2 regions of the Chryseomicrobium aureum genome follow, and region 1 is predicted to be linked to the other one. Evidence: riboswitches for the same ligand, from Rfam matches in the RefSeq annotation. Region 1 holds a riboswitch; the other holds the start of a gene.
What was found. A riboswitch is a leader RNA that binds a small molecule or an ion and turns the genes downstream of it on or off. The one in region 1 is predicted to bind S-adenosylmethionine.
Positions count from the first base shown of each region.

Region 2: another riboswitch for S-adenosylmethionine. It lies ahead of ACF3OH_RS09280 (methionine ABC transporter ATP-binding protein); the one in region 1 lies ahead of ACF3OH_RS13130 (O-acetylhomoserine aminocarboxypropyltransferase/cysteine synthase family protein).

Region 1 is NZ_CP171117.1:2,498,308-2,506,512, forward strand. It holds gene ACF3OH_RS13125 (homoserine dehydrogenase) at 136-1,122, opposite strand; gene ACF3OH_RS13130 (O-acetylhomoserine aminocarboxypropyltransferase/cysteine synthase family protein) at 1,237-2,535, opposite strand; SAM riboswitch class I at 2,636-2,749, opposite strand; gene ACF3OH_RS13135 (M3 family oligoendopeptidase) at 2,923-4,623, shown strand; gene ACF3OH_RS13140 (STAS domain-containing protein) at 4,721-5,560, shown strand; gene pepT (peptidase T) at 5,572-6,801, shown strand; gene ACF3OH_RS13150 (multidrug resistance efflux transporter family protein) at 6,818-7,777, shown strand; gene ACF3OH_RS13155 (TetR/AcrR family transcriptional regulator) at 7,865-8,205, shown strand, end outside.
Region 2 is NZ_CP171117.1:1,761,903-1,770,107, reverse strand. It holds gene ACF3OH_RS09300 (acyl-CoA dehydrogenase family protein) at 1-1,462, shown strand, start outside; gene ACF3OH_RS09295 (arsenate reductase family protein) at 1,555-1,914, shown strand; gene gcvH (glycine cleavage system protein GcvH) at 1,985-2,362, shown strand; gene ACF3OH_RS09285 (thioredoxin family protein) at 3,050-3,343, shown strand; SAM riboswitch class I at 3,440-3,544, shown strand; gene ACF3OH_RS09280 (methionine ABC transporter ATP-binding protein) at 3,644-4,669, shown strand; gene ACF3OH_RS09275 (methionine ABC transporter permease) at 4,662-5,330, shown strand; gene ACF3OH_RS09270 (MetQ/NlpA family ABC transporter substrate-binding protein) at 5,348-6,175, shown strand; gene ACF3OH_RS09265 (hypothetical protein) at 6,273-6,470, shown strand; gene sufC (Fe-S cluster assembly ATPase SufC) at 6,693-7,472, shown strand; gene sufD (Fe-S cluster assembly protein SufD) at 7,490-8,205, shown strand, end outside.

The sequences.
Region 1 (8,205 bases):
TCGACTTCGAATGGAATCGAGTTGCGCCTCCTAGAAATCCCGCAAGAAGCCATCGCATCCCATGAAGCAAAGAGCGCTTCACGGGCTCCGCTGTCATCTTGCACAATTTCTGAACAGTCGGCTCCACATCTAAAACTAAATCGAAATCATAAACCCAGCCCGCTTCCCAATAATCTCCGCGTAATCTTCTACCATCACACTCGCCGTCGGGTACATCCCTGCTCCAGGGCCAACAAGTGTCAATGTGCCGATGTAGTTTGTATCGACTGCCACTGCATTGTTCACTCCTTCGATTGCATACAGTGGGTGGTCTGGTCCCACTAGTTGTGGGCCTACAGAAGCTTCTAAACGTCCATCGGGGTGCTGAACGATTTCAGCGACATGACGGTAGCGTAAGCCTTCCGACTGTGCGCGCTGAATATCGTCTAATGTAATTGTATCGATTCCTCTTACATCCACCTCGCTTCGTTCTGGTTGTTTATCAAATGCGAGCGCACTCAAAATCATCAGCTTATGAAACGCATCCATTCCGGATACATCGTTGTAAGGATCTGCTTCTGCATAGCCAAGTGCTTGCGCATCACGAAGTGCAGCGTCGAAGGCACTATTGTCTGTGCGCATTGAAGTCAGGATATAATTCGACGTCCCGTTCAAAATCCCTTGAATGCGATGGACCGTGTTGACTTGCAACAGGTTCTTGAGGGTCTTGATGACCGGTACGCCCCCTGCTGTAGTGGCTTCGTACCCGATATAGACACCCTTTGATTTCGCTCGTTCATGAAGATCGATATGATAGCGCGAGAACATGACTTTATTTGCTGTGATGACATGGCACCCTTTGTCAATTGCCCGGCATAAATACCCATAGGCTGGGTCTTCCCCTACAATCGCTTCAAATACGACCTGCAATCCAGGAATGGCCAAGATGTCGTCGAACTTATCTGTGATGAGAACGCCCGGGGTTGCAGGACGAGGTTTTTCCAAATCATTCACAAGAATTGCGCCAACTTCAATGTCGAGGCCAAGAGAGCGTTGCAACTCTTCTCCTTTATCTTGCAAAATGCGGTAGATTCCTTGTCCCACTGTCCCGTATCCTAAAATTGCTGCTCGTAGTTTTGCCATCTTCATTCCTCCAAGTCCATTCACCGTAGTATTTTTCCTATTTTAGAGGAAGATTTTAAAGAAAACAAGAAAAATCTTTCCTGAGGATACATTTGTTTTTCTTGTATGGACAAATTAGACGGGAAGAGCGGCTTTTTTAACAGCTTGTAATCCTGCATCTAGTGCTTCTAAAATATCGTCAATATGCTCCAATCCAATCGACAAACGAACAAGTTCTGGCGTCACACCTGTTCGCGCAAGTTCTTCACCTTCACCTAATTGCTGGTGTGTCGTGGAGGCCGGATGGATAATCAATGATTTGGCATCTCCTACATTTGCTACATGCGAGAACAATGGAATGGAATCAATTAATAATTGCCCTGCCTGTTTCCCACCTTTTACTCCGAACGTTAGAATCGAGCCGGCACCTTGTCCTAAATACTTCTTCGCCAGTTCATGAGAAGGATGCTCTTCAAGTCCCGGATAGTTCACCCACTCTACTTCTTCATGTTGCTTCAAATAGTTTGCCACAACTTGTGCGTTCTCATTGTGCCTTGGGACGCGTAAGTGAAGTGTCTCCAGACCTTGCAGGAAAGAAAAAGCCGATTCCGGGCTTAGAGCGGGTCCAAAATCACGCAGCAATTGCACGCGAAGTCGGATAGCAAATGCTACTTGTGGTACGTCAATTCCGTAACGCAGACCGTGGTAGGTCACGTCTGGCTCTGTATATCCCGGGAATTTATCTGAGTTCCAGTCAAAATTTCCGCCATCGACCACTACACCTCCAATTGTAGTCCCGTGCCCACCAATCCATTTTGTAGCGGAATGGATGACAACGTGGGCACCGTGGCGAATCGGCTGTGTTCCGTACGGTGTAGCAAATGTGTTATCGATCAAGAGAGGTACACCCACTTCGTTCGCAACCTGCGCGACTGCTTCGATATCCAGTACGTTCAAACTTGGATTTCCAATCGTTTCAGCAAAGAAACCTTTCGTGTTCGAAGTGACCGCTGCACGGAAATTCTCAGGATCTGTGGAATCGACAAACTTCACAGTGATTCCGTAGCGTGGAAGTGTATGGGCGAATAAGTTGTATGTTCCACCGTACAGGTTCGATGCGGCAACAATTTCATCGCCTGCCCCTGCAATATTCAAAATAGAAAAGGCGATTGCAGACATTCCAGAGGATAATGCAACGGCAGCTGTCCCTCCTTCAAGTTGGGCGACGCGTTGTTCAAACACATCGACTGTCGGATTGCCGATACGTGTGTAAATGTTGCCTGCCTCTTTCAGTGCGAATAAATTTTGCGCGTGCTCTGTGTTTTGGAAAACGAATGAAGTGGTCTTATGGATGGGTACCGCGCGTGATCCTGTGACGGGGTCTGGTTGTTGGCCTCCGTGAAGTAAAATCGTTTCTGGTCGTAAGTTTGTCATTGTTCTTCCTCCTTTTTGTTGGGTAGAGCAGACATCCAGAGAGGAAGAGACAATGAAAAAGCCCCTCTTCAATTAAGAAGAGGAGCCTCAGCTTGTCCTCCTCTTATCTTCCAGACCGAAATCGATCTGTAGGAATTAGCACCTTTCCAAGCAAAATTGCTTGTTGGTTGCCGGGCTTCGCAGGGCCTAGTCCCTCCGCCACTCTGGATAAGAGTACATATACGTCTGTCTATTGCATTGAAGTATAAAACAGCAAGGAAACATCTGTCAACACCCCATTTGAAATTTTCTGTTTTTTCAGCCAGAAATCGCTTGCCAAACACTCTGAATTGCGAAAGAATAGACGGTGAGACCTTCGATTATCGAAGAATCCAAGGAGGATTTTGCATGACAACACAATTCCAAGAGTATACATATGAACGTCCGGATATGGTTGCTCTCAAATCACGCGCAAAAGAGGCAGTAGAAGCATTCAAGGCCGCGTCTTCTTATGAAGAGCAAAATGAAGCGATTCAAACTCTCAACACACTGCGTGCAGACTTTTCGACAATGGCAAACCTTGTCTACATCCGCGCATCCATTGACACGAACGATGAATTTTATCAAAGTGAACGGGATTATTTTGATGAAATCTCTCCTGAGATGGAAGAGATCGTGACAGACTATTACAAAGCCCTTGTAGACTCACCATTTCGTTCAAATTTAGAAGAACGCTGGGGACAACAATTGTTTGATTTAGCCGAGTTCCAAATCAAATCGTTCTCACCAGAGATCATGCCACTTCTTCAAAAAGAAAATAAATTGGCATCGGATTATTCAAAGCTTGTGGCTTCTGCTCAAGTTGAATTTAACGGCGAGACGCTGACACTTGCTCAACTAGGACCGTTTGCAGAATCGACAGACCGTGAAACGCGTAAAAAGGCAAAAGAAGCATCGTTTGGTTTCTTCGCATCTCACGCAGAGAAATTCGATGCAATTTATGATGAGCTTGTAAAAGTACGTACAGAGATTGCGCACAAGATGGGCTATAAAAACTTCGTCGAACTTGGCTATATCCGTATGAACCGTATCGATTACAATGCGGAGATGGTAAAGACGTTCCGCGACCAAGTGCGCGACTATATTGTACCTGTCGCGACTAAACTGTATGAGAAACAAGCAAAGCGCATCGGTGTAGAGAAATTAAAACACTACGATGAGCCACTAACCTTCTTAACAGGAAACGCAACGCCACAAGGTTCGCCTGAATGGATCATTGATGGTGGAAAGAAGATGTACGAAGAGCTGTCTCCTGAGACAAACGAGTTTTTCCAGTTCATGCTCGACCGTAATTTGATGGACCTTGTCGCGAAAAAAGGGAAAGAAGCAGGCGGATATTGTACATTTATCGAAAACCACGATTCTCCGTTCATCTTCTCAAACTTTAATGGGACATCTGGGGACATCGACGTGTTAACACACGAAGCGGGTCACGCATTCCAGGTATTCTCAAGCCGCAACATTGGAATTCCTGAGTACATTTGGCCGACTTATGAATCTGCAGAAATTCATTCGATGAGTATGGAGTTTTTCACATGGCCATGGATGGAAAACTTCTTTAAAGACCAGACAGAAAAATATAAGTATTCGCACTTGATGAGCGGGCTATTGTTCTTACCCTATGGGGTAGCTGTCGATGAATTCCAGCATGTTGTTTATGAAAATCCTGAAATGACACCAGCTGAGCGTAAAGCAGCCTGGAAAAAGATCGAACAAACGTATCTGCCTCATCGCGACTATGATGGGAATGCCTATCTAGAAGAAGGGTCATTCTGGCAGCGCCAAGGCCACATCTATGCATCACCTTTCTATTACATTGATTATACACTCGCGCAAATCTGTGCATTCCAGTTCTGGAAACGTTCACGTGAAGATTTTGAGGGCGCTTGGAAAGACTACCTTCACCTTTGTACTCTTGGAGGATCTCTTCCATTCACAAAGTTAGTAGAAGCGGCAAACCTGAAATCACCGTTTGAACAAGGCAGCATCGAAGGCGTCATTGAAGAAATCGAAGCGTATTTAAACAGCGTGAATGACGAGGCACTTTAACTTGTAAGTAGGCAGGTCCCGCGCGGACTTGCCTATTTTCATGATTGTCCTCTACACTAGGAGTTAAGTGATTCTACCTTAAAGGAGAGATTGTGTAATGACACCCGAACAAAAGCTTTACGACTATCTAGTGAACAACACATGGGACTTAACAGAAGCGTGGTATGCAGCCCTTGATAAAAACTCGACAAGCGGGGTCTACGCATCGAACGACCCTAAAGTGATCCAGACAATCAAAGAGCAAAACCACGGATTTCATGAGCGTTTTTGTAAACTCTTTATTGAAGACGAAGAGGTATTCGTAAAACATTTTGAAGAATGGGTGTTAGAGATTGCACGTGACCCAGAACATCTAAACACACCGCTTCACCATATCCTGCAAGAATTTTTCAATACCCAACAACAATATATAGAGTTATTGTTTAAATATGAACGACAAGCTGAAGACCTTTCGCATGAGACTGTACAGAAGTGGATTGCAAGTGTCACAAAAATGTTTGGCAAGCTCATGACATGGTTCACAGAAGAGCATCATAACTACTCACTTTCTAAGTTACGTGCACAACAAGAGATGATCAATGAGCTCAGCACGCCAGTTATTTCGCTCAGTAATGGGGTTGCTCTATTACCACTCGTTGGCGATATTGATACAAACCGCGCGAAATACATATTTGAAAACGCACTTTCTCAATGTACACAAAAGCGTGTCCACAGCTTACTCATAGATATTTCTGGAGTGGCCATCATCGATACAATGGTTGCTCAACAGATTTTCCAATTGATTGAGGCTTTACGCCTTCTAGGTGTTGAATCGACACTATCGGGAATTCGTCCAGAGATTGCCCAAACAGCTGTTCAACTCGGCATCAGCTTCCAAGATGTCAACACAATCTCTACAATTGAACGCGCTGTTCAACGTCTGTTCACTGAAAAATAAGGAGGATTTAGATGAAACACACATTAATCGAACGCCTGACGCGTTACGTGAAAATTGATACACAATCTGACGCAGCAAGCACGTCCACCCCTTCAACTGAAGGTCAATGGGATCTGCTTCATGTACTCAAAGAAGAACTTGAAACGATGGGAATGACAGAGATCACGCTTGATGACAACGGCTATCTATTTGCTACTCTTCCTGCGACAACTACTGAAGACGTTCCAACGATCGGCTTCTTAGCACACGTGGATACTGCGACAGATTACACGGGGAAAGATGTGAAGCCTCAACTCGTCGAAAACTATGATGGCGAAGATCTTCCGTTAAACGACTCAACGGTCATGAAAGTGGCCGACTTCCCAGAACTCAAAAACTACAAAGGCCACACACTGATGACGACGGATGGAACAACCCTTCTAGGTGCAGATAATAAAGCAGGTATCGCCATCATCTTGACAGCGATGGATTACTTTTTACAAAACCCAGATATTCCGCATGGTAAGATTCGTGTCGGTTTTACACCGGATGAAGAAATCGGTAGAGGCCCGCACAAGTTTGACGTGGAAGCATTTGGTGCAGATTATGCGTACACGATGGACGGTGGCCCTCTTGGCGAACTACAATTCGAAAGCTTTAATGCAGCAGGCGCACGCGTGACAACACATGGAGTCAGCGTTCACCCAGGTTCTGCGAAAGATAAGATGGTCAATGCCATCACGATGGCGATGAAATTCCAGTCGCATATGCCTCCACAAGAAGTACCAGAAAAGACGGATGGCTATGATGGGTTCGTTCACTTGATGGACATTCACGGCAAAGTCGAAAAAACTGTGATGGACTATATCATCCGAGACTTTGATAAAGCAAAATTTGAAGAGAAAAAACAACGTTTCCATGATGCGGCAAATGCAATCCGTGCACAGTACGGAGAGGACGCAATCACAGTTGAACTAAACGACCAGTACTACAACATGGGTGAGAAGATCACGCCTGTTATGCATATCGTCGATCATGTGAAAGCAATCATGGAAGATTTAGAAATTGCACCTCTTATTATTCCAATCCGCGGTGGTACGGATGGCTCACAACTATCTTACATGGGCATGCCGACGCCAAACATTTTCACAGGCGGCGAAAACTATCATGGCAAATATGAATATATTTCAATTGAAAACATGGAAAAAGCGACACAAGTCGTACAAGAAATCGTGAAACGCGCCGTACAACCAACAAATTAAAGGACGGGATGAAGCAATGAAGGCAATCAGCTTAGGAATTTTGTCCGCACTGTTTTTTGCAGTGACATTCATTTTAAATCATGCAATGGAGCTGTCAGGAGGAAGTTGGATGTGGAGCGCTTCTCTACGCTACTTCTTCATGGTGCCCTTTCTGATTGCCATCGTCTACTTCCGAAAAGGACTACCTGCCCTTACTAACGATATGACATCCGCTCCAAAGCCTTGGTTGCTTTGGAGCTTTGTTGGATTTGTGCTGTTTTACGCACCTCTTACGTATGCCGCAGCATTTGGCCCTGGATGGCTAGTAGCTGGCATGTGGCAATTCACGATTATTGCGGGTATTCTTTTGGCTCCACTGTTTCTATCAGCAAATGGAAAGCGCGAGACAGTTCCACGAGCAGCTCTACTCATCTCAGGAATCATTGTTGTCGGAATCGTGTTGTTGCATCTTCCTCAAGCTGAATCTGTTCCCCTTTCAACTTTAGCCCTAGGTGCTTTGCCGGTTCTAGTCGCCGCATTTGCATATCCACTTGGGAACCGGAAGATGATGCAACACGTCGGCGGTCGCCTGGACTCCTACCAACGGGTTTTAGGAATGACGATTGCTTCGCTTCCTGCTTGGCTTGTGCTGGCTGGCTATGCACTGTTTACAGTCGGCCTCCCCTCTGGCAGTCAAGTTTTCCAATCATTTTTAGTCGGAATTAGCTCGGGTATCATTGCGACTGTCTTGTTTTTCATGGCAACTGATTTAGCACGACACAACCAGAGCCGCCTTGCTTCTGTTGAAGCTACTCAGTCTACAGAAATCTTGTTCGTCGTTGCGGGTGAAATGCTCCTACTAAGCCTCCCGCTTCCTGCTCCGATCGCACTCGCAGGGATGGGCATTATCATCATCGGTTTAGTGGCACACAGTCTTCATACGGTTTGGGAACAGCGCAAAATTAATATGTCGACAAGTCACCACATTTCTTCTTAAAAGAAATGTGGTTTTTGTTTGACAGGAGTTATACAGAGGGTGTACATTCAGAGTACTCATGGGTACTGATAAGAAAGGAGGAGTTTAATGACCGAGCAAGAACTGCGTTCACGCATTCTTTTTGCAGCTCTTGAAACCTTCGGAAAAGAAGGGTTTTTCGAGGCTAAAATGCTGACGATCGCCAAGCTCGCCAAAATTTCAAAATCAACTTTATATGCCATGTTTCCTTCAAAGGAAGACCTTTATACGGAGATGATGAAATTTACATTTTCACTTTTTTTATCCAACATCCAGCACCAGATCAATCAAAACCATTCATTTGAAGAGACACTTCAAGCCATTACAAAGACACATCTTCAAAATACGTGGAAACAGCGACACCGGTCTGGTATGTATCTGCAACTCAATCATAAACATGAAGAGGCGAT
Region 2 (8,205 bases), 740 kb from region 1:
CTCTATTACTCACGGAGCGCACGTAGGTATCGGTTCTCTTCCAATCGTATTGTTCGGAAACGAAGAGCAAAAGAAAAAGTATCTTCCATTCTCCGCAACAGCTGAAAAGATCTTTGCTTATGCGCTTACTGAGCCAGGTTCAGGTTCTGATGCTCTTGGTGCAAAAACTTCGGCTAAATTAAATGCAGCAGGTACGCACTACGTATTGAATGGTGAAAAGCAATGGATCACAAACGCAGGTTTTGCCGATGTTTTCATTGTTTACGCGAAAATTGATGGTGAGCAATTCACAGCGTTTATCGTTGAAAAAGACTTCCCAGGTGTATCTGTTGGAGCAGAAGAGAAGAAAATGGGAATCAAGTCGTCTTCTACACGTACATTGATTCTTGAAGATGCAGAAGTTCCAGTTGAGAACTTACTAGGTGAAGTTGGCCGTGGTCACATCATCGCTTTCAACATCTTAAACATCGGACGTTACAAATTAGGAGTAGGTACTGTCGGTGGAGCAAAGCGTGCACTTGAATTAGCTATCAGCTACTCAAACCAACGTCAACAGTTCAAGACACCACTTTCTTCCTTCAACTTAACAAAGCAAAAGCTTGCAACAATGGCATCAAAACTATACGCAACAGAAAGCTTGATCTACCGTACAGTAGGCTACTTCGAAGAGCGTATGAACGAGCTATCTGAAGAAGCACAAAAAGACGGAAAAGAAATCGCAGCAGCAATCGCTGAGTATGCGATCGAATGCTCAATCAACAAAGTCGTAGGTTCTGAAGTGCTTGATTACATCGCAGACGAAGCGGTTCAGTTACATGGCGGATATGGCTTCATGCAAGAGTATGAAGTAGAGCGCATCTACCGCGATTCTCGTATCAACCGTATCTTCGAAGGAACAAATGAAATCAACCGTATGATCGTTCCAGGTACATTCTTGAAGAAAGCAATGAAGGGTGAACTTCCACTTCTTCAACAAGCTATGAAACTTCAAGAAGAGCTTCTCATGATGATGCCAGAAGAAGTAGGCGACGAGCCACTAGCAAAAGAAAAAGTACTTGTGAAGAACGCGAAAAAGATTGGTTTATTAGCAGCAGGTCTTGCAGCACAACGCTACGGCGCAAAATTAGATGCTGAGCAAGAAGTGCTTGTAAATATCGCAAACATCGCGAACAACTTATTTGCTATGGAATCAGCAGTTCTTCGTACAGAAAAAGCATTGAACAAAGTAGGCGCTGAAAAAGCGGCTCAAAAACTTCTGTATACAGAGATCTATTGCCAAGAAGCATTCGAAGAAATCGAGAAGTATGCAAAAGATACATTACTTGCAGCAGTTGAAGGTGACAATCAGCGTATGATGTTGTCAGCACTTCGTAAATTAACGCGTAACACACCGTACAACTTAGTGACGAAAAAACGTGAAGCTTCTGTTAAGCTGATCGACGCTGAGAAGTATGTAGTTTAACACGAATATTCCCTGCATTTCCTGCAGGGATTTTTCTATTTGCCCAAAGGTCGGTATACTACTAGTAGATCGACTTTAGAGGAGGAACTTGTATGGCAATTGAAATGTATGGCTATCCAATTTGTACTACATGCAAAAAAGCAGAAAAATTCTTGAAAGATCACGACGTAGAATTTACGTACCATCATATTGTGGAAAACCCACCAAGCCGTGAATTATTAAAATCAATGGCAGAGGAAAACGGGATTGAACTGAAACGTTTATTTAATGCAACAGGACAAAAATATCGTGAAATGGGTCTGAAAAACCGACTACCAAGAATGACAGATGATGAAAAACTAGATCTTTTAGTTTCTGACGGTATGCTGATTAAACGTCCATTTACAACAGATGGCACGAAAGCTACAATTGGTTTCCGAGAAGAGGAATTTAAGAACGTTTGGACAAAATAACCGCTTGTCGAAATGCATGAATTGTGTCACTATTAAAGAGAAAATTGCAGATGTCGAGAGGAGATTAATGATGAGTATTCCTAAAGAACTTCGTTATTCTAAAGACCATGAGTGGGTAAAGCATGAAGAAGGCACAGCAACAATCGGTATTACAGATTTCGCACAATCCGAGCTAGGGGACATCGTATTCGTTGAGCTACCAGCGGTTGGAGATGAAATCAAAGCGGGTGACGCATTCGGAAGCGTTGAGTCTGTAAAGACGGTTTCTGAATTGTATGCACCGATTAGCGGGAAAGTCGTTGAAGTAAACGAGTCTTTGGAAGATAGCCCAGAGTTCGTAAACGAATCTCCTTACGAAAATGCATGGATGATCAAAGTAGAGCCTTCGGATTCTGCGGAGTCCGATGCATTGATGACTGCAGACCAGTACGAAGAATTAATCAGCTAATCTTAAGTCCGCCGAAATTGGCGGGCTTTTTTGTTTGACTAAGTTAGCGCAAGTCGAGCTCCATTGCGGGGCTGCTTTCCGAGGGCGCGTCGTGAGCCTCCTCGGCGGATGAACACGCCTGTGGGGTCTCACGTTCCGCTTTTGATCCCTCCGGAGTCAGCCCCTCCATTCCGCTCGACTTGCTATATGATGAAACTGGATAGTTCCTGACAACCTTATATCCGCAAACCTGTAATCAATGTCCGAGTAAACCGATTCAGTGTCCGCGAAACTCAATTCAGTGTCCGCGTAAACAATTTATGTCCGCGAAACTGGATTCAATGTCCGAGTAAACCGGTTCAGTGTCCGAGTAACTCAATTCAATGTCCGCATAACTCAATCCCCCCGATGGAACTAGTTGAATTCTCCAAAGCCACTAGAAAAAAAGGGCTGATCGCAATCAGCCTTAAGTCATCAAGCCCTTACTAGAAAAGATTTAACCAGATACCAGTTGAAACATAGGGCAACTGTAGAAACTTGCGTAAGGTCGAACTAAGAAGACTCGCGTTTGGCGCTGCGTTAGCGCGGGCCAAATCCTTGTCTTTTTATTTTGATCTTGAAAGCAAGCTTCGTAAGTGGCATTAAACTTATTCCTTGAAAACAAACGGCGGGTTTGATACTTTAAGCAAAGTAAAGGTGGAGACCCAAATGAACGAAATCACATACAGCGACTGGAAACAAACCGACCAGTCCATACTCTATATTTACACACCCATGTGCGGCACCTGCCAAGTAGCATCCAAAATGCTCACAGTCTGTGAACAACTGATTGACGAACCTGTTTCGCAACTTAATGCGAACTATTCCCCAGAACTCATGGAAGAATTTCAAGTGGAAAGTGTTCCATGTTTGTTGATTAAAAAAGGACCAAATGCTTTCGAAAAAGTCTATGCATTTCAATCTGTGCCTTATCTACTAGAGAAACTCAAAACTGCTCAATAAAAAATAATGAAAATTTGTGATGAAAAATAGTTGACTGTCAAAAATGGCTATGATACTATTCGATTACTGACAACAATACTAATTGAATATGCGTCGCTCTTATAAAGAGAGGTGGAGGGAAGTGCCCTATGAAGCCCGGCAACCGTCACGAAAGTGAAATGGTGCCAAGTCACGCAAAGCTAGCGCTTTGGAGGATGAGAGAATGGATATCTGTTGATAAAACGATGACCCTTTCTGTCTTTGCGCAGGAAGGGTTTTTTTGTATCCATCCAATAAATTTAGAAAGGAGGCGGCACGCATATGATTCAATTATCCAAAGTTTTAAAAGAATACACGACTAAGACTGGCAAAGTTGTTGCCGTCGACAATGTCTCATTATCTATCCAACAGGGCGAGATTTACGGGATTATCGGCTACAGCGGGGCAGGGAAAAGTTCACTCATTCGTTTACTGAACGGACTTGAACGTCCTACCGATGGACAAATTCAAGTAAACGGACGTGAAGTCTCCAAGCTCTCTTCAAAAGAGATGCGCGGGTTCCGCCAAAAAGTCAGCATGATCTTTCAACACTTCAATCTATTATGGTCTCGTACAGTAGAAGAGAACATTGCGTTCCCACTCGAAATCGCAGGTGTTCCTAAAGAACAACGCAGTGAGCGGGTAAAAGAGCTTGTCGCTTTAGTAGGGTTAGAAGGGCGAGAAAAAGCCTATCCTTCACAACTTTCTGGAGGTCAAAAACAACGTGTTGGGATTGCACGTGCTTTAGCCAATCGACCTGAAGTTCTTCTATGTGACGAAGCAACATCTGCACTTGATCCTGAAACAACCGATCAGATTTTAGATCTTCTCGTTACCATCAATAAGCAATTAGGTTTAACTATCGTGTTGATCACACACGAGATGCACGTCATTCAAAAGATTTGTCACCGCGTAGCTGTGATGGAGAATGGTCTTGTGGTTGAAGAGGGGCAAGTCATTGATGTCTTTAAGAATCCACAACAACCTATCACAAAACGCTTTGTTTCTCAGATTTCAGATGGTGCACATTTCTCAGATACTGTTGATCACTTCTTAGAAATGTATCCAAATGGAAAACTCGTCAAACTCACATTTGTCGGTGATCAAACGGACCAACCGTTGATTGCTCGATTGATTAAGCAGTACGGACTTGAAGTAACAATCGTCCAAGGAAACATTACACAAACGCAAAACGGTGCGTTAGGTACATTGTTGCTTCATATTGATGGGGATGCACTTGCTATCGATGAGGCACTAGGTTACTTGCATGCACAAAAAGTACAATCGGAGGTCATTCAACATGATTGAAACTCTTTTACCGAATGTCGACTGGCCGAAGATGTGGGAAGCTACGTATGAAACGCTTTATATGACAGCAATTTCAACCGCTTTAACATTTGTCTTCGGTTTGGCAATCGGCTTAGTTTTATTCCTGACAAGCCCTCACCAAGCATGGGCAAATAAATTTGCAAACTGGTTAACAGGAGCACTCGTGAATATCTTCCGGTCTATTCCATTTATCATCTTGATTATCTTATTGATTCCATTCACGAAGTTCCTTCTTGGAAGTATTCGTGGACCGAACGCGGCATTCCCAGCACTAATCATCGGAGCTGCACCGTTCTATGCGCGAATGGTATTGATTGCTTTAAAAGAAATTGATAAAGGTGTTTTAGAAGCTGCAAAATCGATGGGAGCTACGACTTGGACAATCATTCGAAAAGTGTTGCTTCCAGAATCCATGCCAGCAATTGTTTCCGGAATTACAGTAACATCGATTGCATTAGTAGGGTACACGGCGATGGCAGGTGTCATTGGCGCCGGCGGACTTGGAACACTTGCCTTCTTAGACGGGTTCCAACGAACGCAAAACGATGTCATGATCGTTGCTACAATCATCATCTTAATCATAGTATTTATCATCCAGTGGATCGGTGACTGGTTAACAAACCGATTAGACAAACGATAATAGAGGAGAGAACGTACATGAAAAAATTACTTACAGGTTTTGCACTAGGAGCAAGCATTTTAACTTTAGCAGCATGTGGATCTGAAGGAGGTTCTTCTTCAGAAGGAGAAAGCTCAACACTTACAGTAGGTGCTTCAAACGTGCCTCACGCAGTAATTTTAGAGCAAGTCAAGCCACTACTTGAAGAGCAAGGAATCGAACTTGTAGTTGAAACGTATCAAGATTACGTTCTTCCTAACCAAGATTTAGATAACGGTGATTTAGACGCAAACTACTTCCAACACATTCCGTACTTAGAGTCTCAAATTGCTGACAACGGATATGATTTTGTAAATGCTGGTGGCATTCACATCGAGCCAATCGGTCTTTACTCTAAGAAATTTGGTTCAATTGACGAGCTTCCAGATGGTGCAGTTATTCTAATGAGCAACTCGGTAGCTGACCACGGTCGTGTACTTTCTATGTTAGAGGCTGCTGGGCTGATCACTCTTGACCCAGAAGTTGAGAAAACGACTGCTACAATTGAAGATGTAATCGAAAATCCGAAAAACATCGAGTTTGATCCAAACTACGAAGCAGCACTTCTAGTTCAAATGTATGAGCAAGAAGAAGGTGACGCAGTTCTAATCAACTCAAACTATGCACTTGATGCTGGAATCAATCCTTTAGAAGATTCAATCGCTATTGAAGATTCAAACTCTCCATATGTAAACGTGATCGCAGTAAATGCTGGTGATGAAGAGAACGAAAACATCGTAGCGCTTGTTGAAGCGTTGAAATCTGATGAAATTCAAGAGTTTATTTTAGATGAGTGGGGCGGTTCTGTAGTTCCTGTGACAGAATAACCACACGCCATGACTATTGGGCTAAATTCCCTTTTTACGGTTTCATTCGTTACTTGGTGGGTATACACTAGGTAACGTAAGATACTAACTGAAGGGAATGATACTTATCAAACCAGAAGGACAGCCTTACACGGAAAAAATGAACTTAGCTTTTCGTGATGCACACGGTTTTGGATATGATGAAATGAGACAAAGCGAGGATTTACGCATGAGAGTGGAACAACGTCGTCAACTTGACCACGAGAAAAGTATGCGCATCGCAGCTCAAATTGGTGCACAAGCCCACAGAGGATAATATATATGTATAAAAAGCCTGTAGACCCTTGGTTCTACAGGCTTTTTTGTAGTTCGGGATGATATCTATTCTCATTTAGCGCACTTGTAATGAAAATGCACAAATGTAGGATTTTCAAGGATTGAAATGATTTGCAGTCGGCCTCTAATTACTGTAAGATTAGAATGATAATAATTAAGGATGGATGATTCCATTCGAAGTTAAAGATATGGAGGGTATACAATGTCGACACTAGTAATCAAAGACTTGCACGTTGAAATCGACGGCAAGGAAATTTTAAAAGGTGTGAACTTAACACTAAATACAGGTGAAATTCATGCGGTCATGGGACCAAACGGAACAGGAAAATCAACTCTTGCTTCTGCTGTCATGGGTCACCCTAAATATGAAGTTACTTCAGGTACAATCACTTTAGATGGGGAAGATGTATTAGAGATGGAAGTAGATGAGCGCGCAAAAGCTGGTCTATTCCTTGCAATGCAATACCCAAGTGAAATCACAGGCGTTACTAATGCTGATTTCTTACGTTCATCTATCAACGCACGTCGTGAAGAGGGCGATGAAATCTCACTAATGAAATTCATCCGTGAAATGGATAGCAAAATGGATTTCTTAGAGATGGATCAAGATATGGCACAGCGTTACTTAAACGAAGGTTTCTCAGGTGGAGAGAAAAAGCGTAATGAAATCCTTCAATTAATGATGATTAAACCGTCATTCGCAATTTTAGATGAGATTGACTCTGGTCTTGATATCGATGCATTGAAAGTTGTTTCTAAAGGAATCAACGAGATGCGTGGAGAAGGTTTCGGAAGCTTGATCATTACTCACTACCAACGCTTACTAAACTATATTACTCCAGACCACGTACACGTTATGATGCAAGGTCGCGTCGTAAAATCAGGCGGTCCAGAATTAGCTCACAAGTTAGAGGCTCAAGGATATGACTGGATCAAAGAAGAATTAGGAATTGAAGACGAAACTGTTGGGCAAGAAGCATAAGAAGGGAGACAGTCAACATGACGGTTGAAACAACTTTAGCAGTAACGGAACAAGATGTTCGCGCTTACTCTGAAAAAATGCAAGAACCGGGATGGATGACAGATTTCCGCTTAGCTGCTCTTGCACATGCAGCGGAACTGCCAATGCCAGAACCGGATAAAACAAATATTACGAGCTGGGATTTCTTGACGTTCCCAACACACACTGTTGAGAGTGCAACTTATGGCTCTTTATCAGAACTACCAGAAGAAGTGAAGTCGTTGATTGATTTAGACAATCAAAAAACACTTTATATACAGCGCAATAACACACCTGCCTACCTTTCTGTTTCAGAAGAGTTAAAGCAAAAGGGTGTTATCGTAACAGATCTTCACACAGCGATTCGTGAACATGCAGACTTAGTAAAGCAATACTTCATGAACGATGTAGTAAAAGTTGATGAGCACAAATTAACAGCTTACCATGCAGCGTTAGTGAACGGTGGCGCATTCATCTACATTCCGAAAAATGTGGAGATGGATGAAGTTGTCCAAGTGATTTATGTACAAGACGATGAGACTGCGTCTTTGTTTAACCACACACTAGTTGTTGCTGAAGAGAATACAAAATTAACCTATGTAGAAAACTACCTTTCTACATTTGAAACAGCTCAAGGCCAAGCAAACATCGTATCGGAAGTACTTGCAAAAGACAACGCAAAGATTACGTACGGTGCAGTTGATGTTCTTGCAAA